One region of the Micromonospora sp. RL09-050-HVF-A genome, then DNA from elsewhere that is predicted to be linked to it. Evidence: riboswitches for the same ligand, from Rfam matches in the RefSeq annotation. Region 1 holds a riboswitch; each other region holds the start of a gene.
What was found. A riboswitch is a leader RNA that binds a small molecule or an ion and turns the genes downstream of it on or off. The one in region 1 is predicted to bind cyclic di-AMP.
Positions count from the first base shown of each region.

Region 2: linked by a shared signal. The riboswitch ahead of J7462_RS12090 (hypothetical protein) and the one ahead of J7462_RS22570 (hypothetical protein) in region 1 are both predicted to bind cyclic di-AMP.
Region 3: linked by a shared signal. The riboswitch ahead of J7462_RS29895 (C39 family peptidase) and the one ahead of J7462_RS22570 (hypothetical protein) in region 1 are both predicted to bind cyclic di-AMP.

Region 1 covers NZ_JAGKQP010000002.1:5,085,291-5,092,004, forward strand. The annotation lists gene J7462_RS22555 (lipocalin family protein) at 1-127, shown strand, start outside; gene J7462_RS22560 (helix-turn-helix domain-containing protein) at 375-725, opposite strand; gene J7462_RS22565 (carbonic anhydrase) at 937-1,671, shown strand; gene J7462_RS22570 (hypothetical protein) at 1,737-2,762, opposite strand; cyclic di-AMP (ydaO/yuaA leader) riboswitch at 2,766-2,897, opposite strand; gene J7462_RS22575 (YibE/F family protein) at 3,064-4,407, opposite strand; gene J7462_RS32480 (hypothetical protein) at 4,627-5,175, shown strand; gene J7462_RS32485 (DUF305 domain-containing protein) at 5,238-5,867, shown strand; gene J7462_RS22585 (metal-sensitive transcriptional regulator) at 5,976-6,275, opposite strand; gene J7462_RS22590 (heavy-metal-associated domain-containing protein) at 6,370-6,576, shown strand; gene J7462_RS22595 (hypothetical protein) at 6,593-6,714, shown strand, end outside.
Region 2 covers NZ_JAGKQP010000002.1:2,825,193-2,831,906, forward strand. The annotation lists gene J7462_RS12080 (AAA family ATPase) at 1-2,058, shown strand, start outside; gene J7462_RS12085 (cation diffusion facilitator family transporter) at 2,253-3,167, shown strand; cyclic di-AMP (ydaO/yuaA leader) riboswitch at 3,400-3,531, shown strand; gene J7462_RS12090 (hypothetical protein) at 3,535-4,596, shown strand; gene J7462_RS12095 (SRPBCC family protein) at 4,727-5,194, opposite strand; gene J7462_RS12100 (STAS domain-containing protein) at 5,293-5,655, opposite strand; gene J7462_RS12105 (hypothetical protein) at 5,989-6,135, shown strand.
Region 3 covers NZ_JAGKQP010000002.1:6,821,513-6,828,226, forward strand. The annotation lists gene J7462_RS29875 (polysaccharide pyruvyl transferase family protein) at 1-279, opposite strand, end outside; gene J7462_RS29880 (acyltransferase) at 466-1,776, shown strand; gene J7462_RS29885 (hypothetical protein) at 1,875-2,321, shown strand; gene J7462_RS29890 (hypothetical protein) at 2,448-3,209, shown strand; cyclic di-AMP (ydaO/yuaA leader) riboswitch at 3,578-3,722, shown strand; gene J7462_RS29895 (C39 family peptidase) at 3,949-4,845, shown strand; partial or broken gene J7462_RS29900 (CDP-glycerol glycerophosphotransferase family protein) at 5,078-6,714, opposite strand, start outside.

The sequences.
Region 1 (6,714 bases):
GGAGCCGGCGCTGACCGGGGCGCAGACGACGGCGGCGAAGGCGGCGCTCACCGCCAACGGCTACGACCTCTGCGACCTCCGTACCACCCGGCAGGACGGCGGCGCGCGGGCCGGCAGCTTCTGCTGAGCCGTCCCCGGGCCGGTTCTGTCGAGCCGTCCCCGGGCCGGTTCTGCTGAGCCGTCCCGGCCTGGGGGCGCGGTCTGGGTGCCGCCACCGCGCCGTGGCCCGGATGAAGCACCGGACGCCCGACGGCCCGCCCACGCACGCACCGGGGGTGGGCCGTCGACTCGGCACCGGTCACCTGGGCTGCCGCCTGGGGCGTGGTCGCCCGGGCTGTCGCCGCCGGGTTCGGGCGGGCAGGTGGGCTGATGCCTCAGGCGTCGGTCGGGTGGGCCGTGGGCCCCGACGCCTGAGTCGGCGTGGTGGGGGTGAAGAGGGCGAGCAGGGCACCGACCTGGCGGTCGGCCTCGGCGGGGTGCCGGAAGTGACCGCTCGGGTCGATCGTGTACTCGTTGCGTCGGCCGACCCGGGTACGCCGCAGGTAGCCACCGGTCTCCAGGTCCGCCACGATGGCCTGGGCGGCCCGCTCGGTCACCCCGACCTCCTCGGCGACGTCCCGCAGCCGGGCGGTGGGGTTGCGGGCGATGGCGAGCAGCACGTGACCGTGGTTGGTGAGGAACGTCCAGTTCCGGGTGCTCCCGGTGCCGCCCGTCGTCGTCGCCATGACGTCATCGTATGGCCCGTACCTGGGAGGCCCGCCGTCGGCCGCCGGGTCGACCGTGGGCCTCGACCCCTGGTCGACATCGTGGCGACCAAAGCCTGAAACGTGGATCACGAAATCTTGACGTACCTTTCGCTGCGTGTGACCGTGGGAACACGGCCGTCGTCGCCGCCGGCCGGCGTGACCAGGTGCGATTCCGGACCGAGGTGAGGCAATGGCCCCGATCACTCCGACCCAGGCGCTGGCCGAACTACAGGCGGGCAACCGGCGTTTCGTCGCCGGGGAGCCCCACCACCCCAACCAGGGTGCCAGCCACCGGGCCGCCGTCGCCGACGGCCAGCATCCCTTCGCCGTCATCGTCGGCTGCTCCGACTCCCGGCTGGCCGCCGAGATCATCTTTGACCGGGGTCTGGGTGACCTCTTCGTGGTCCGGACCGCCGGGCACACCGCCGGGCCGGAGGTGCTCGGCAGCGTCGAGTACGCGGTGACGATCCTCGGCACCCCGCTGGTGGTGGTCCTCGGGCACGACTCCTGCGGGGCGGTGCAGGCGGCCCGGGAGGCGGCCCGTACCGGCACCCAGCCCCCGGGGCACCTCTACTCGGTGGTCGCCGCCGTCGGGCCGAGCCTGCGTCGCGCCGACCAGCAGGGAGTGCACGACATCGACGGGATCGTCGACATCCACATCGCGCAGACCGTCGAGGTGCTGCTCGGCAACTCCCCGGTGATCGCCGCCGAGGTGGCCGCCGGGCGGTGCGCGGTGGTCGGCATGTCCTACCGCCTCGCCGCCGGTGAGGTCCGCCAGGTCGCGCCGGCCCACGAGGCCGCCGCTCCCGCCACCCGGGCGGCTGCGCCCACCACCGCGGCGGCCGCTGCCGTCGTACCCGGGCCGGCCGTGCCGACGGGTGTCGACGCCGTGCCGACCGGCGAGCCCGCGGCCGTCCCCGGCTGAGGCGTACCACGCACGACGAAGGCCGCCCGGCTCAGCCGGGCGGCCTTCGTGCTGGTGAGGGCCGGCTACAGCAATGACACGTGGACGTGGTCGGTGTGGTTGGAGGGCCCGGAGTACGAACTCCAGCCGTTGGCCGGGAACCAGATCTGCCGGTTCCAGATCACGTAGTAGATGCCCAACCGGTCCGAGTTGCGGATCAGGAACGCGGCGAGGTTGTTGCCGTACATCCGGGTGTCGTTGTTGTGCCACGGGCTGAAGCCGCTCTTCTGCAACGACCAGTCGCACGCCTTGCCCTTGGGGTGCTCCCACGGCCCGCCGGGGCGGTAGCAGCCGACGAACCGGTTGAAGCCGGCCCGCTTGACCTCCTTGTACATGTGCAGCGTGCGCGGGGTGATGCAGCCGGACGTGGTGGGGTCGTTCTCGCTGCACGACTCGCCGCGCCAGTCGCCGTCGGCCGTCTGGCCCGGGGCGATCCGGGCGACCGGCGAGGTGGCGTCGACCAGGCCACCGGTGAAGCCCCGACCGCCGACCAGGGCGAGCGCCTTGTCGGCCTCGGTCTTCTTCTTGGCCATCAGGTTGGTCTGCTTCTGCTGCTCACGGACCTCGGTGTCGACGGCGAGCTTGGCCTGCTCGGCACGCTTCTTGACCTTGTTGACCTCGGCCAGCTTGCCGGCGTTGACCATGTTCAGCTCGTCCAGGGCGGCGGCCCGCCGGACGAAGGTGTCCGGGGCGTTGCTCTCCAGCAGCGCCGCGACCGCGCCGACCCGACCCGTCCGGTACGACTGGGCCGCGATCTCGTTGACCTGCGGAGCCAACGCCGCCAGCTCCTGCTCCGCCTTCTCCACCTCGATGGCGTACTCGAGTTGGCGCTTCTTGGACTTCTCCAGCCGGTTCTTCGCTGCCGAATACTCCCGGTTCGTCGCCTCGATGACGTCGGTGAGCAGCTTCGGCTCCTCGTCCTCCTCGTGCCCCGAGGGGGTGGGCGCGTTGGGTGCTGCCGCCGCGGGGGAGGCGGCGGGCCCGGCGACCAGCGCCAGGGCGGCGAGCACGGCCACCACCGGAGTCCACCAGTGGCGTAGGGGTGCCGTCACAGTTGTCCCTTCCGTCGACCGCCGACCGGGTTAGCTGACGGGTTCGGGACGGAAGTGGCCCCTACCGCTGGCGCGGATTCACCCCAGGTGCTCGGTTCCCCGGCTCGCCGTACGGCGATTGGGCGGTGGCACCGCTGGCTCCGGTGGGCGCCTTCGGCGGTGACCGGCAGCGAGGTTACCCGAGAGTCGTACCGGGGATCTACGGTCACAACCCGGCAAAATGCGTATTTTCCCGATAGCGAGGGGTAATCAGTGACGCGACCGACAGCCGCGACCTCACCTCCGGTCACACAGCGCAGTGTCACCATGCGGTGTCCGTGCTCCTTTCCGGGTCTGGCCACCGTGCGGGGGCCGGGGTGGACGGTTCGCCGTGCCGGGGGCCGCTCAGCGCCGCCAGCGCCTCGGCACGGTCGGGGGCGGGGCGTGGGGTGGGCGTCGGTCCGGTCGCGTCGGCGTCGGCGGGACCGCGCCCGGCGGTGACGACGAGCGCGGCCAATCCGGTGGTCAGCGGCACCGCCGCCACCAGCCCCAGGGTCGCCACCGCGCTGCGGACGATCTCCTGGGCCAGGAACTCGCTGGTCAGGATCTGGCTCACCGGCCGGCTGTCGGCGGTGAGCAGGAGCAGCAACGGCAACGAGGCCCCCGCGTACGCCAGCACGATCGTGTTGACCGTGGACGCGATGTGCGCCCGCCCGACCCGGGTCGCCGCCCGGTAGAGCTGCAACCGGGACAGCCCCGGATTGGCGTGCGCCAGCTCGGTGACGGTGGCCGACTGGGTGACCGTGACGTCGTCCAGGACGCCCAGCGAACCGATGATGATCCCGGCCAGCAGCAGTCCGTGCAGGTCCACGTCGCGCTGGTACATCGACAGCGTGGTGGCCTCCTCGCTGCCGTACCCGGTCAGATGGGTGGCGGCGGTGGCCAGCGTGCCCAGGACGCCGGTCAGCACCAGGCTGCCCAGCGTGCCGAGCACCGCCACCGAGGTCTGCGCGGTGACCCCGTGGGTCAGGTACAGCACCACGAACATGATCAGCGCGGCGCCGGTGACCGCGATCGGCAGCGGTGCGCCCCCGGCGGAGATGCCCGGCACCACGAAGGTCAACAGGATGGCGAAGCTCGCCCCGAGGCCGGCCAGGGCGGCCAGCCCGCGCAGCCGGCCGAACGCGACGATCGCCGCCGCGAACAGGGCGACCAGCCAGAGCAGCGGCATGCCCCGCTGGTGCTCGGCGATGTGGTAGCTGCTCACCGACGGGTCGGTGGGGTCGGCCAACGCGACCAGCACCACCTCGTCGCCGACCGCCACCGTCGGTGCCCCCGGCCCCGACGGGACCGGCGTCTCGACCTGCTCACCACTGTCCGGGCCCTGCCCGACGGTGACCGTCACCGTCCCGCACGGCCCGTCGGCCGCCCCCGACGGGCCGTCGGGGGTCTGCGGGGCGGGCGGGCACGGCTCGGTCACCACCCGGGTCACCGTGCCGTGGTAGCGGGGCACCTGCTCGCCCTGGTCGATCTTCGGGGTCTCCCCCGGCCAGAGCAGCAGCGTGGCGATCACCGTGACGACGATGAGCGGCACCACCGTCATGACGAGGATCCGCCGCACCCGGGGTGGGGTGGACGGAGCGGGACGGGTGTGGTCGGCGCCCATGTGCGAGTACTCCCAACGATCCGGGACGGGATACGTGTCAGCCGGCCAGCCGGTTCATCCACGGGCGGCGGGTCGTCGGACGATGGTAGCCAGCACCAGGTCGGGCCGCGCGGTTCACGTGCTGGTGGCAGGCCCCGCCACCGCTGCGGCGGGTACGCCCGTGTCGGGTGGCCGACCCGTCCGGGCCCGCCGGTCGTCCGGGACGGCTAGCGTGGAACCGTGCGGCGGGCGGGAACGACGACGGCCGGGCGGTGGCTGCGGCTGCTGCTGCTCGTCGGCACCCTGCTGGGGCTGTCCGCGATGCACACCCTCGGCCACGACGCGCACCCGGCCGCCGGTCATCCCGCCGACGGTCGGCCGGTCGGCCACTCCACGGTCGGCCACTCCACCTCGGCGGACCGGGCCTCCGTCGGGCACGACACCCCGGTCGAGCGCCCCCACCGGACGTCCGTCGTGTCGCCGGTCATGGACCGGGGGGACCTGACCGGTCCGGTACGGCTCGCGATGGTGACGGCCCGTCCCCTCGGGTGCGGGGCCGGATGTGTGGTGGTGCTGCCCTACGAGCCGACCGGCTCACCGGCCACCGGGTGGAGCGTCTGCCTGGCGGTGCTCGGGGCGCTCACCGTGACGCTGCTGGTGCTGCTCTGCGCGGTGCGTACCAGGCCGGCCGGGGTGGCCCGTCCGCCGTCGCGGCCCCGGGAGCCGCGCGCCCCGCCACCGCGCCCGCTCGGGCTCCGGCTCGCCACGGTGTCGGTACTGCGCAGATAGGACACCCGGGCGCGGCTCCGCCGTGTCCGCCGTCCGTCTCCGTCGTACCGAAAGGTCTGCCCGTGTCCACTCGTACCCTTGCCCGTCGCGCCGCCCTGGCCGGCGTCGCTCTCACCACCGCGTCCGCCCTGACCGCCTGCGGTGGGGGCCATTCCTCCGACGGCGGCCACGGCCGTCCGGCCGCGGGCACCGCCCCGGCCGCCTCCGTGTCCGCCGGGGTCGCCCCGGCGGACGTGATGTTCGCCCAGATGATGATTCCGCACCACCAGCAGGCGGTACGCATGTCGGAGCTGGCCGGGAGCCGGGCCGCCGATCCGGAGGTCACCCGGCTGGCCGAACGGATCCGCGCCGCCCAGGCCCCGGAGATCGCCACCATGACCGGGTGGCTGACCGCCTGGGGCCGGCCCGTCCCGTCCGGCGGCCCGGCCGACGGTCACCTGCCGGGGATGGACCACGGCATGCCGGGGATGATGTCCGACGCCGACCTGGCCCGGTTGGAGGGGGCGACCGGTCGGGACTTCGACCGCCGGTTCCTCACCCTGATGATCGCCCACCACGAGGGTGCGATCACCATGGCCCGGCAGGAGTTGGCGGACGGCCGGCACGCCGGGGCCAGGGCCATGGCGCAGCAGATCGTCACCACCCAGCAGGGCGAGATCGACACCATGCGCAAGATCCTCGCCCGGCGCTGACCGCCACCCGTGAGGCGTCGCGGGGCCGGATCCCACCGGCCCCGCGACGCCGGGCAGTCCGCCCGTCCGATGCCCCGCCGACCGCAGGTCGCCGGACGGGCGGGCCGGTCAGCCGCGTTTCATCAGGCGGCCGACGGCGGCCATCATCTCGGCGGCCATCTCGTCGGCGCGGCCCTCGGCGGCCCCCTCGTGCATGCAGTGCCGGGCGTGGCCGTCGAGCAGCCCGAGGGCGACCTTGTCCAGGGCGGCCTGCACGGCGGAGATCTGGGTGAGCACGTCGATGCAGTACCGGTCGTCGTCGACCATCTTCTCGATGCCCCGGACCTGCCCCTCCACGCGGCGCAGCCGCGCGAGCAGTTGGTCCTTGCTGGCGGTGTAGCCCCGGACCGGGGTGCTCGGTGTGGTCATGGCGACCAGGATAGCGTACCCCCGGGGGGTATGCTACGGTCGCAGGGTGACGTACCCCTGGGGGGTATGTTGGACGAGTGGAGGGAAGAGCCGCATGATCACGAACTACCAGGTGAAGGGCATGACCTGCGGGCACTGCGTCAGCGCGGTCAGCGCCGAGGTGGGTGCCCTCGACGGTGTCACCGACGTCCAGGTCGACCTGGCCTCCGGCCGGGTCGCCGTCACCAGCGACCGCCCGCTGGACACCGCGTCCGTGCGGGCCGCCGTCGACGAGGCCGGCTACGACCTCGTCGAGGCGTGACGGTCCGGGGGGACCGGTGAACACACCGACCAGGCTGGGCGGATTCGCCCTCGCCCTCGCGGTGGTGTTCGGCGCGGCGTACGGGGTCGGCCAGCTGACCGGCCCCGTCACCCCGCCCGCCGAGACCCGCCACGACCC
Region 2 (6,714 bases), 2.3 Mb from region 1:
GTGTATGCCCGGCTCGCCGAGCTGCGTCGCGCGGCGGCCCGCGCCGAGCGGGACGGCTACCGGATGGCCGGGGTCGGCACCTTCGGTGCGCTGGTGGAGCGGGACGCCATGGTGTTCCACGCCGCCCAGCGGCGGCACCTGTTGGACGCTGAGCACGAGGGGCTGGTCTTCGGCCGGCTGGACCTGCGCGACCGGCAGGTGCTGCACGTCGGACGGCTCGGGGTGCGCGGTGACGACGCCGAGACGCTGGTGGTCGACTGGCGGGCCCCGGCCGCCGCCGCCTTCTACCGGGCCACTCCGGCGGAGCCGCTGGGCGTGGTGCGGCGGCGCACGATCAGCTCGTCGGACGAGAAGGTCACCCGGATCGAGGACGACCTGCTCGACCCGGAGGCCGCCCCGCCGGACATGCCGGTGGTGGGTGACGGGGCGCTGCTGGCGACCCTGTCCCGGGCGACCGGTCGGGGGATGCGGGACATCATCGCGACCATCCAGCGGGAGCAGGACGAGGCGATCCGCTCCCCCGGTTCGGGGGTCACCATCGTCTCCGGTGGGCCGGGCACCGGGAAGACGGCGGTGGCCCTGCACCGGGCGGCGTACCTGCTCTATGCCGACCGCAGCCGGTACGGTGGCGGCGGCATCCTGGTGGTGGGCCCGTCGGCGGTCTTCGTGGAGTACATCGCCTCAGTGCTGCCGTCGTTGGGTGAGGAGACCGCCACCCTGCACTCGCTGGGGTCGCTGTTCCCCGGCATGTCGGCGACCCGTACGGACGGGCCCGAGGTGGCGGCGGTGAAGGGTTCGCTGCGGATGCGTCGGGTGTTGGAGCGGGCGGCCCGGGACGCGGTGCCGGACGGCCCGCAGGAGCTGCGGCTGCTCTACCGGGGGACGCTGCTGCGGTTGGAGCGGCGTGAGCTGGACGGCATCCGGGACCGGGCGTTGCACCGGGGGGCCCGCCGTAACGAGGTGCGCCGGGTCGGCTTCGACGGGGTGCTCGCCGCGCTCTACGCGCAGGCCCGTCGGTCGGCCGTCAGCGGGCTGCCCGAGCAGCGTGCCTTCGAGGACGAGATCATCGAGCGGCCGGAGTTCCGGGAGTTCCTCAAGGCGTGGTGGCCCCGGCTGCATCCGCGGCACGTGCTGGGCTGGCTGGCCCGCCCGGACCGGCTGCACCGGTACGCGGCCGGCATCCTCTCCCGGGCGGAGATCGGATTGCTCGTCGCGGCGTACCGGTCGTTGGACGTCGAGGGGCTGACGGTGGCCGACATCGCCCTCCTGGACGAGTTGGACGCCCTGCTGGGCCGGCCGGTGCGGCCGAAGAAGGCGAACCGGGACCCGTTCCAGCTGGCCGGCGGTGTGCGGGAGCTGAGCACGTTCGGTGAGCGGCAGCGCGCGGCCCGGGCGGCGGCCCGGGAACGGCCCGAGGACTACCGGGACTACGCGCACGTGGTGGTGGACGAGTCGCAGGACGTCTCGCCGATGCAGTGGCGGATGGTCGGCCGGCGTGGTCGGCTCGCCTCCTGGACGGTGGTGGGTGATCCGGCGCAGACCGCCTGGACGGGCGACCAGCAGGAGTTGGACCGGGCCCGGGACCAGGCGCTGGGCCGGCGGCGGCGGCACCGGTTCACGCTCTCCACCAACTACCGCAACTCGGCGGAGATCTTCGCGGTGGCGGCGGCGGAGATCCGCCGGCTCTATCCCGACCTGGAGTTGCCGAGTGCGGTGCGGTCCACCGGGGTGGAGCCGGTGGCGCTGCACGTGCCGGCGGCGGAGCTGGCCCCGGCGACGGTGGACGCGGTGGACGCGGTGCTGGCCGAGGTGGCCGGGACGGTCGGCGTGATCACGCCGGTGCCGCGCCGCGACGAGGTCGCCGGCTGGTTGGGCGACCGGGGCGGGGCGCGGCTTCAGGTGGTGACGAGTCTCCAGGCCAAGGGCATGGAGTACGACGGGGTGGTGCTGGTCTGCCCCGGGGAGATCCGGGCCGATCCGGGCTCGGGGGTACGGACGCTCTACGTCGCGTTGTCCCGGGCCACCCAGCGCCTCACCACCATCGACCCCACCGGCTGAGCCACCGGCCCCGATCGGCCCGGCCCCTGGTCGAGGGCCACACCGAACGCTTCTGGGTCGTCGGCGACCCCGCTGTCGTGCTGGGTCGACGGCCCCTGCTGTCGCTCCTGGCCGAAGGCCCGGCTGTCACTTGCATACATAGCGATGTGAGCATAGATTGGATCGGGTCCGCAGCGGCGACGGAAGGTGTGGACGTGGGCGCAGGTCATGACCACAGTGCGACGGTCAGTAACGCCGCACACCGGCACCGCGGTCGGCTCTGGGCGGCTTTCGGACTGCTCGCCGTGTTCATGGTGGTCGAGGCGGTGGCCGCGTTCGGCACCGGCTCACTGGCCCTGCTCTCCGACGCCGGCCACATGTTCACCGACGTCCTCGGCATCGGGATGGCCCTGGCGGCGATCACCGCCACCCGGCGGGCCACGCAGGACCCGCAGCGCACCTTCGGCCTCTACCGGCTGGAGGTGCTCGCCGCGCTGGCCAACGCCGTCCTGCTCAGCGGGGTGGCGATCTACGTGCTGATCGAGGCGGTCCGCCGCTTCGGCGAGCCACCCGAGGTGCTGGCCGGCCCGATGCTGGTGGTGGCGGTGCTCGGCCTGCTCGCCAACCTCGTCGCGTTCGGCCTGCTGCGCGAGGGGGCCAAGGAGAGCATCAACCTGCGCGGGGCGTACCTGGAGGTGGTCGGCGACCTGCTCGGCTCCCTCGGCGTGATCGCGGCGGCGCTGCTGATCGCCGGCACCGGCTGGTGGTGGGCCGACCCGGTGGTCGCCGTGGCGATCGGCGTGTTCATCCTGCCCCGCACCTGGCGGCTCGGGCGGGCGGCGGTGCGCATCCTGGTGCAGGCCGCCCCGGAGCATCTCCCGGTGACCGCCGTACACGACCGGTTGACCGCCGTGCCCGGCGTCGCCGAGGTGCACGACCTGCACGTCTGGACGCTCACCTCCGGCATGGACGTCGCCTCGGCCCACCTCACCCTGGCCGGCGACGCCGAGGCCGGCACCGTGCTCGCCGCCGCCCGTGGTGCCCTGCGGGAGGACTTCCACATCGAGCACGCCACTCTTCAGATCGAGCCCCGAGCGACCCCCGGAGCATGCGGCCCGACCCACTGGTGACCCCGACTGCCGCCCTGCGGCCGGGCCGCCGCCCTGCCACCCGGCCGCCGTCTCGTGCCCGGTGGTCGGGCCCACTCTCCGGGAATCGCGCTGTAGATCAACGGCAATTTGCGCCGTTCACACCTTTTGGCAGTATTCACTCTCGTACCCTCAGTCACGAGGTAGGCAGCTGTCCCACGCGTACCGGTAGGCTCGGCTCCGGCCACCGCCAGGCGGCGCCCACCGGCGCCGGCAGTGGCCGCCGCCTAATCGCCCACCAGGGCGAACCGGGGAACCACGTTCCTGGGGTGCATCCGCGTCAGCGGTAGGGATCTTCCGTCCCGAACCCGTCAGCTAACCCGGTCGGCGGCTGACGGAAGGACATCACATGCACGTACGCACCACCACGCGACTACTGGCCGCAGTCGTCACGGCGCTCGCCCTGGGCGTGTCGTCCGCGCCGTTCAGCCCGGCCGTCGCCGCGCCCACCACCCGCCTCGCCGCCCCCGGCGACGACGAGGAGGGCGGCACCCCGGCCCTGCGCGACCAGCTCGACGCGGCCAGCAAGGGGTGGCTCGACGCGAAGACCGCCCTCGAGCGCTCCACCCGACGTCAGCAGGAGTTGGACGGCCAGCTCAAGGCCATCGAGGCCCAGCTGGTCACGCAGACCGGCAAGGTCGGCGAGATCGCCGGAGCGGCCTACCGCACCGGCCGCCTCGGGCCGATGTCCGCCCTGCTCAACAGCAACAGCCCCGGTGGCTTCATGGACCGCGCGTCGGCGTTGGAGACGGTCGCGGCCCGGGAGGACCAGGAACTGCGCAAGATGATCGAGACCCGGGACCAGGCCGCCCGGACCCGGGCCGCCGTCAGTCGGGAGATCACCGAGCAGCGCAAGCAGGTCGCCACCATGGGCAAGCGGAAGGATCAGGCCGAACGCGCGCTGGCCGTGGCCGCCGCCGACAAGCCGGCCCCCACCTCCTCCAACGACTCCGGCAGTTCGGAGGGCACGTCCAGCAGCAACGCCAAGGGGGCGCCCCGTAACTCCGACGGTTCCTGGCCGTCCGAGTCGTGCAGCGTCAACGACCCGACCCCGGCCAACGGCTGCATCACCCCGCGTACCCTCAACGCCCTCCAGCAGGCCAAGGCGGCCGGTTTCACCCGGTACGTCTCCTGCCACCGTCCCAGTGGTTCCGGTGAACACCCCAAGGGCCGCGCGTGCGACTTCGCCGCGCAGAAGAACGGCTTCGGCGGGGTGGCCAGCGGCGGCGACCGGACGTACGGCAACAACCTCGCCGCCTACTTCATCCGTAACGCCGACCGGCTCGGCGTGCTCTACGTGATCTGGTTCAAGCGGATCTGGCTGCCGAGCAGCGGCTGGAAGGCGTACAGCGGGGGCAACGGCGACCCGTCCAGCGACCACACCAACCACGTGCACCTGTCGATGTACTGAGCTGGCCCGGTGGCCCGTCCACGACGGGCCACCGGAACACCGCCGACAGCCAACCGGAAGACCGCCCGACGGGCCACCGGAACACCGCCCGACCGCAGGGTCGGGCCCGGTGTCGCAGGTCGGCCCCAGGTCAGCCGGCGGCAGACGGGTCGCCGGCCCGGCCGTCCAGCACCGCGCCGAGCCGGCTGGCCAGCCCGAGGTGAGCGGCGCGGGCCTGCCGGAAGGCGTACCCGAACAACGGTGCCGGCGCGGCGAGGGTGATCTCCACGTCGATCCGCAGCAGGTCACCCTCCGTCCGCAGCCGGGTGTGGTTGCGGACCGTGGTGCCCGGCTGCTGTCGGGCCACCGTCACGATCTCGTCGTCGCCGACCTGCAGGACATCCGCCTGATAGGTGACGGGAAACCGCAGCGGCCCCAACTCCAGCCGATCGGTGATCGCATAGCTGGCCAGGGCGCCCGGCCGGGCGGGCAACCGCCGCACCCGGACGATCAGGGGATGCAGTTCCTCCTGCCGGGACAGGTCGCTCAGCAAGGCCACCGCGTCCGCCTGTGCGCAGCGCGCCTGCACCGTGTAGCTGAAGCTCTCCCGCCGGACCACCGGGCCTCCTGACCGTCGTCGGTCGCACGATCGTGCCGCACCCGGGACGGACTGGCAACGTCCCAGGCCAGCGGGCTCAGGCGGGGCCGGTGGTGCGGTCAGGCGCCCGGCAGCACCTCGGGGGTGGCGGCACCGGCGAAGTATGGCTCCGGAGCGCCGAAGAGACCGAGCAGACCGGTGACCCAGAGCTGCCGGTGCACGAACCGGCTCGGTTCGGTGACGATCAACTTGACCCCACTGACCTCGGCGGTCTGGAACCCGGCGACCATCGCGCTGATCCCGACGGAGTCGATGAAGGTGACCAGTCGCATGTTGAGCTCGATCCGGGCGGGCCGGCCCTTGGCCAGCACCTCGGCGATCGCCTCACGTACCTCGTAGGCGGTGTCGACGTCGATCTCGCCACGAGGGGCGATCTCGATGACACCGGCCGGCAGGACCGACTTCACGATCGACAGGCTCACGCGAGCACCTCCACTCGCCCGTCCCCGGGCGCCTCATCAGTACGCGGGCCGCGACCGAGAGTATTCCTCCGACGGCCTCGGTCGCCACCCCTCGGGATGAGCAATTCGCGGATCCGGACGGACCGGGCCGTCCTTTCCCGCACCGTTGCTGGTCCTGTTCTCTCCGACGAACGGCTCAGCTGGGCCGTTCCAACCGTCCCAGAGTAGCGGTCCGGGTCCACTCCGAGCCGGATGCGGAGGGTCGGGCGAGCCCCGTCCGGCCTCCCGGCGCTGGTTGTGCCCGGTGCCTAGCCTGGGCGAGAGATGGGTCACCACGATCGAGGAGACGGATCGATGCTCAAGAGACTGCTCGGCCTGGCCGGCGTCGGCGCACTGCTCGCTCTCGTGCTCGCCTGCGGCTTCGGCGGTGGCGGGGACGACGACGATGACGACGACGGCGACGATTTCGCCCGCGCGACGTCGGTGGTCCTGGTCCGCTAGCCCCGTGACGTCGGCCCGGTGACCGCGGTCACCGGGCCGACGTCACGGCCGGGACAGGCCGAGTCCCGTCCACCGGTCCGAGGTCACGGTCGGGCCGGGTCGACCAGGAGGGAATGATTTCCACCGGCCGGGATCACGCTCCGTCCGCGTCGGGTTTGCGACCCGGTCGGGTGGGGCACTGCTGGGAGGACGGGCGGACGACCGGGCGGGCGAGTACCGTCACGAGCCGCAGAGACGTCGAAGTCCGAAGTGGCCGCAGACTTCGGCATTCGAGGAGGTAATCACGATGTTCGGCAGCAACCTTCTGGAGCGCCGCAGCAAGCCCGAGCGGATCGCCGACCAGGCCTGGCACCACCTGCTCTCGGCGGTCGACTCCGCCGGTGACAGCGTGCGGGACGCCGCCAGGTCGGTCCGGGACTCGGGACTGGCCGACGCCGGTGACCTGGTCGGCTCGACCGCCGACGAGGCACGCCGACGGGCCACGCTCGCCTTCGACGCGCTCGCCGGCCGCCGCCCGGCCCTGCCCTGGACCCTGCTGATCAGCGCGGCGCTGGTCGGCGCGGCGATCGGCTGGGCTGC
Region 3 (6,714 bases), 1.7 Mb from region 1:
CATCAGCTCGATGCGGTGGGCGTAGCTGCGCCGGAACGCGTTGGCCAGCGGGATGACGTACACGTCGTACTGCTCGTTGATCCGGTCGGCGTCGCGCAGGTCGACCTTGAACTCGGTCGACGTGATCCGCGCGGTGGAGGTGCGCAGCAACTTGTGCGCGGCGTGACTGAAGACCAGGTTGCCGTTGTTCTCCCCGATCCAGTTCCCCTCGTACGCCTCCTCCGGGCCGCGTACGTCGAACGGGTCCTTCTTGGCCCGCATCAGGATCCGCTGGTGCACACTCTGCTCCGTTCCTCGTTCGCCGGGCGTGCCTGCGACGGGCCGCGCCGGTCCGCCCCATGGGCGCGCGCCGACACCGACGGGTCCCGCGATGTTAGGGCAGTGGAGGGATTTCGTACACCTTCCGCACATCCGCACCACCCCGGCGCGTCACCCGCGGTGGGGTGTGCCGGTAGGGTGCCCCGGGTGACCAGCGTGCCCACCCCCGCGTCCCCGGCGCTGAACCGGCTGCCGTCGCTGACCGGGCTGCGGTGGATCGCCGCCATGCTGGTCTTCGGCTACCACGTCGGCACCATGCGGATCGTCACCCAGCCCGACGCCAGGGCGGTGGTCGACTGGCTGTTCACCCTGGGCCTGTCCGGGGTGCAGTTCTTCTTCATCCTCAGTGGCTTCGTGCTGGTCTGGTCGACCCGCGACGGCGATCGGCGGCGGGACTTCTGGCGTCGGCGGCTCGCCAAGATCTATCCCAACCACGTGCTGACCTGGGCGGCGGCGCTGCTGGTGATGTGGTGGTTCGCCGACCCGGTGGTGCCGCGCGCCGCCCTGGAGAATCTCTTCCTCGTCCAGGCGTGGGACCCCACCCCCGGCTACTTCTACAGCATCAACAACGTGAGCTGGTCGCTGTCCTGCGAGCTGTTCTTCTATCTCTGCCTGCCGCTGGTGCTGCCGGCGATCCGGCGGGCCCACTCCGGCGTGCTCTGGGCCGTGGTGGTGGCGGTGCCGCTGGTCATCCTGGCGCTCTGGCCCGGTCAGCAACTGCTCCCCGAGGGCAGCAACTGGTGGTTCACCCAGGTCTTCCCGCTGGTCCGCTCCACCGAGTTCTGGCTGGGCGTCGCCGCCGCCGAGCTGCTGCGCCGGGGCCACTGGCGGGGGCCCGGCCTGCCGCTGGCCAGCCTGCTGTTCGTGGTCGTCTGGGTGGCGGCGCACTGGATTCCGGCCGAGATGTGGGCGGCGCTGCTGTCGGTGGCGTACATCCTGGTCATCCCGGCGGCGGCCCGCGCGGACGTGCAGGGCCGCTGGTCACCGTGGCGGCACCGCACCCTCATCTGGCTCGGTGAGGTGTCGTTCGCCTTCTACCTGGTGCACGTGCTGGTGATGATGACGGTGCTGCGGCTCACCGGGCACTGGGGTGTGGGGCTGCCCGGCTGGTCGGGGCCACTGGCCGTGCTCGGTTTCCTGGTGCTGAACCTGGCGTTGGCCGCCGCCCTGCACCGCTTCGTGGAGACGCCGATGATGCGCCGGCTCGCTCCCCGCCGCCGTACCCCACCCGTGCCGGCCGCCCCCGACGCCGCCCGCGGTGCCGCTGTCCCCGACGCCGCTGTTCCCGACGCCGTTGTCGGTGGTGGGGCGCCGGCCGGCGTCGCCGCCGCCGGTGGGGTTCGGCCGGACGACGCGGCCGGCAGCGGCGGTGTCACCGTGCCGGGGCCGCGGGCTGCCGGCGACGGGCGGCGTGCCGGACTCCCCGTCGAGTACGTCGGACCGCGCGACCCGCACTGACCACCCCGCCCGGCCGTCCGGACCAGGTCCACGGTGGTGGGCGCGGCGACACGCCCGGCGGTGCTGCGGGTCGGTCACCCCGGCGGTAACGTGGACATATGCTCCCGGCCGCACTCACCAGTCCGCTGTGGTGGGTCGCCCGCTGGTGGTCCCGGCTGCTGACCGGCCTGGCCGTCGCGATCGCGTTCGCCGTCGCCGGCCCGTCGCTGCCCGGCCCGGCGTCGTTCGACCCGGGGCCGGCGGCAGCCGCCCTGCCGGTCGACGCGTCGCTGTCCTTGCACGCGGCCGGAGCCCCGGCCACCCCGACCGGCATCCGCAGCGGTGGGCAGGAGGCCGACCCGGCCGGCGTCGCCGCAGATCGGGCCGTCGCCGTGGTGCTCGCCGTGCCGGCAGCGGACCGGGCCGCCGTGGTGCTGGCCGTGCCGACGGCAGACCGGGTCGACGCCGTCGTGCCGGCCGGCGTCGCACGGAGCGCCCCGCCCCCGGCGCTGCCGGCCGGTCGAACACCCGTCGCCACCGCCCCCCGGGCACCCCCGGCGGGCTGACCGCCCACGCGGGGGCCGACCCACCCGCGACCGCCTCCGCCACGCACCACACCCGCACCGTCCGGCCGGATGTTCCCGCCGCCGGTACGGCCTCCTCTTCCGCATCCCGCCTGCGAGGTGTCGACCGTGAACACCGTGCTCTCCCAGTTCCTGATCGAGGTCCCGACCGCCACCGTGATCTGGTCCGCGCTGCTCGTCCTGGCGCTGACCGGGATCACCATCCTGGTGGCCCGGCCCGAGCGGGACCAACCGGCCGCCGCAGCCACTGCCGCCGCGCCGGCATCCGACGCCCCACCCCCCGTCGCCGACCTGCGTCGCTACGCGGAGGAGGTGGCCGTCGCCGCCTCCGGAGCCGCCCGGAGGGCCCGCCACCACCGCGTGGCCTGGCTGGCGGCCCACGACGCCCTGGAACGGGCCTGGCAGGCGTACGACGAGGCGGAGACGCTGGCCCGCCGGTTCACCGGTGCCCGGGCGCTGCCCAGCCCGCGTACTCCCCGCACGCCCGCCGAGTACGCCGGTCGGGAGCGGTGGCTGCACCAGGAGGCCGTGGCGGCGCACTGGCGGGGAGAGTTGTCGGTGGAGCGGCTGCGGGACGTCTTCGCGCACCGCGACGGTTGGGACCCGCGTCGGCACCCGGTCGAGCACGAGGTGATGCTGGCCCGCGCGGTCCGCGAGGACCGGCGTACGGCGTACCGGGCTGCGGTCGGGCGGGAACGGGCGGCGTGGCGGAACGCCGAACTGGCCGCCGAGGCGGCCCGGTCGCTGGCTGCCGAGGCACACGCGGCGGCGCAACGGTGGCGGCCGACCCGGGTCCCACTGCCCCGTCCGGCGACGTCCGCCACCCGCCCGGCCCCCGCCACCCGCTGGCGTCCGGCCCGGGTCGGCTGACCCGGCCGTCAGGTCGGCCGGCCGCTGGTTGGCGAAGCCGGACCGGTCGGCGGGTCGGCGGGTCGGCGGGACTGAATTGTTATCTGCGGGTTGTGGGTGCCGTCACTGCGGGTGGAAACCGGACACCTGGTCACAGTCGGTCACATCGACTGCGACGATCATCGGTGGTCGGTGCCCCGCCGTCCGGGTTTTCGCCTGGACGGGCCCGGGCGCTCCGACCGTCCCACGCGTGGCGGGTCAGTGCCCGAGTGCCCCGAAACTGACTCGTCCAGCCCATGTTTGTGCAGCTCAACGGGCTTGGCGAGGGGGGAAACCGGCCAGTAGTGTCGCTGCGGTCCGGTGCGGTTTCCGATCGCAAGAGGCGACGCCGTGCCGACCCGCTCAATCGTGCCAGTCACGAACCGGGGACCCACACGCACCACCTGGGGTGAATCTCCGGGCCACGGCCCGGGGTAGGGCGATCTTCCCGCCCGAATCCGTCAGCTAACCCGGTCGGCGGCAAAGGAAGGAGTTCCCTCCTCGTGCAGCATGACCCCACCCCCTCGGTAGTTCCTCCACCTCGGTGCCGGGGCACCGCCGGACCGTCGCGCCCGACGCGCTGACCCGGCTCTGTGCCCCGCCGCCCGGCCCCTGCCGGGCGAGCCGCCGATCCGCCCGGCCCCCCGTCGGGCGGTCCCTGCCGAACGAGCGGCGCAACACCCGATCCGCGCGTGGCGTGTCCGCCGCGTGCCGATGGGTTGTGCCCGCCGCCTCGCCCCGTGGAGGAACACCCTGTGAAGCACCACATGAAACGACAGCTCCGCCTACTGGGCACCCGACGCCCGTACCGGATGGTCGTCGGCTCGGCGGCGGTCCTCGTCCTGGCCGCCGGTGGCACCGCCCTGGCCGCCGGGGTCGACGACGCCCCGACCGACCAGCAGCGCGCCACCGCCGTGGCCGAGACCGCCCCCGCCTCGACGACGTCGCCAGCCGCGCCCAGGCCCGGGTCGCCGTCCCCGCCCCGACCAGCCCGTCGGCCACCCCCTCGGCCAGCCCGTCGGCGAGCGACGCCCCGTCGCCGCGCGTCACCCGGGCGAAGGCCAGGGCCACCGCCGACCCGGACCTGACCCGCAAGGCGGCCCCGAAGCCGCCGTCGTCGAAGGTCCTGCGCTACGACTACCAGGCCCAGACCACCTACTACTACTGCGGCCCGGCGGCGGTCCGCAACGCGCTCAGCGCGGCCGGCATCGAGCGCGGCCAGGACGACCTCGCCGCCCTGTTGGGCACCACCGAGATGGGCACCAACTCGGCCGAGGACACCACCCGGGTGCTCAACGCCGTGGTCAAGGGTGACCCGTACCGGACCAGGATGTTCGCCGGCACGCCGAGCGACGCGCAGATCGACCGGCTGCGGGCCGACGTGGTCACGGCGGTCGCCGACAAGCGGGCCGTGGTCGCGAACGTGGCCGGGGACGCCACCGACCTCGACGGCGGCTGGCACTCCTTCCCCGGCGGCCACTACATCGCCGCCGTGGGCTACCGGGACAACGGTCGTACCGTGCGGATCGCCGACTCGGCCGACCCGTCGCTGCCGGCCTACTGGGTCAGCGTGACCACCCTGGCGAACTGGATCGCCACCCGGGGCTACTCCGCCTGACCGAGCCACCCCACCCGCCCCGGCCGCCCGACCACGGGTGGCCGGGGCGGTTCGCTGTCCCCGGGTCGACCCGGCCGGCCGGACGAAGATCGTGCTCGAACATGGTTGTAGTGGCCTCCTGCGAGAAGGCCACTACAACATGGATCGAGCACGATCTTGCCGACGGAGGCGGGTGCGGGCGGAGGCGGGTGCGGGCGCGAGCGGGTGTGGGCGGAGGCGGGTGCGGGTCAGGCGTGGGGGGAGAGGGGGCGGCGGGGGCACGGGGGGTCGGCGGGGCCCAGCCCGGTTCCAGCTCGCGGCGGGCCGCGGCCAGAAAACCCTCGGCGTACGCGTCGGCGGGGAAGTCGCCCAGGTAACGGCGGCGGGTCTGCCAGCGGGCCGCCGCCAACGGGTCGGTGTCCAGCAGCCCGGTCAGCACCTCGTCCAGGTTGGCCATGTCCCGGCGCAGCACGTAACCGGAGCGGGCCAGCGGGAACCGGTCCAGGAACTCGTCGCCGTCGACGCCCAGGTCGGTCACCGCGTACGGCTTGCCGGAGTAGAGGTAGTCGGAGATGACCCCGGAGACGTCGGAGACCAGCGCGTCGGAGCGGTTGACGCACTCGGTCAGGCTCAGCTCGCGGCTGGCCGCCGCCCCCCACAGGTGCTGCCGGCCGGTGCGGGTCCGGTCGGCGGCGAGCAGTTCGGTGAGCCGGGCCAACTGCCGGGCCGAGGCCGGATTCTGCCCGGTGTACGGGTGGGCGCGCAGGATCACCGTGGCCCCCCGGTCGAGCAGCCGGCGCAGCAGCGGCTCGGCCACCGGCAGCGAGCAGTAGTTGGCGTCGGCGTGGTGGCCGGTCCAGGTGGGGGTGTAGAGCACGGTCGGGGCGGTCAGCGGGCGGGCCTCCCGGCGTACCTCGATGGCCTCGACCTGCGGGCGGCCGACCACGACGAACTTCTCGGCGGGGATCTCCACCCCGGCCCGCGCGTACCGCTCGATCGCCGCCGGACCGGCCACGAAGATCTTGTCGAAGATGGCCGAGACCGGGTTGGCGCTGGGGGCCTTGTCGCTGTCGCCGTGGTGCAGCTGCACGTGGGTGAGCTGGGTGAACCGGATGCAGTGACTGTTCTTCGCCCCGTGGTTGACATAGAACGCCACCCGCAGGCTGGGCACCAGCGCCTCGTCCATCGCCTTGAGGGTGGGGCAGTAGACCACCGGGGCGCTCGTCGCGGCGGCGATCGTGGGCAGGAACTCCGGCTCCCGCAGCAGCACCAGGAACGGCCGGCCGAGCCGCTCCAGGTAGGGCAGCCACATGGTGACCTGGTATTCCGAGCCGGGTGGGGCGGAGAAGTAGAGCAGGAACTCCGGCTGGTGCGCGCGCAGCGCCCGGGTCACCGGGCCGCCCCCGCCCGACGGCCGGAACCGCCGCCGGGCCAGGTCCAGGCCGACCGCACCGCAGCCGGCCGCGACCACCAGCACGACGACCAGCGCCAGCACGGCAGGCAGGGCGAACGCGGCGGCCACCGCCACCACGGCGAGCAGCCCCAGCAGTACGCCGCCGAGCCGGGCGGCGACCAGCGGGGTCCACGCCCGCACCGGCAGGTTCGCCGCCCGGATCTCCAGGTTGCCGGCATCGCGCAGCGGTCCCACCAGCAGCACCAGGCCCAGCAGCAGCAGCGCGGTGAGCGCCAGCACCGGGTCGAACCCGTCGTCGAGCCGGCGGGCGTAGCCGACCAGGATGCCGGCGGCCAGCAGCACCGTCTCGGCGACGATGTCGGCGTCGGGGCGGACCCGACGTTCGTAGCCGGCGGCGGCCAGCGCGGCCACCGCCAGGGCCAGGCCCCAACCGGTGGCCCCGGTGAACGCCACCACCAGGAAGGCGACCACGGCCA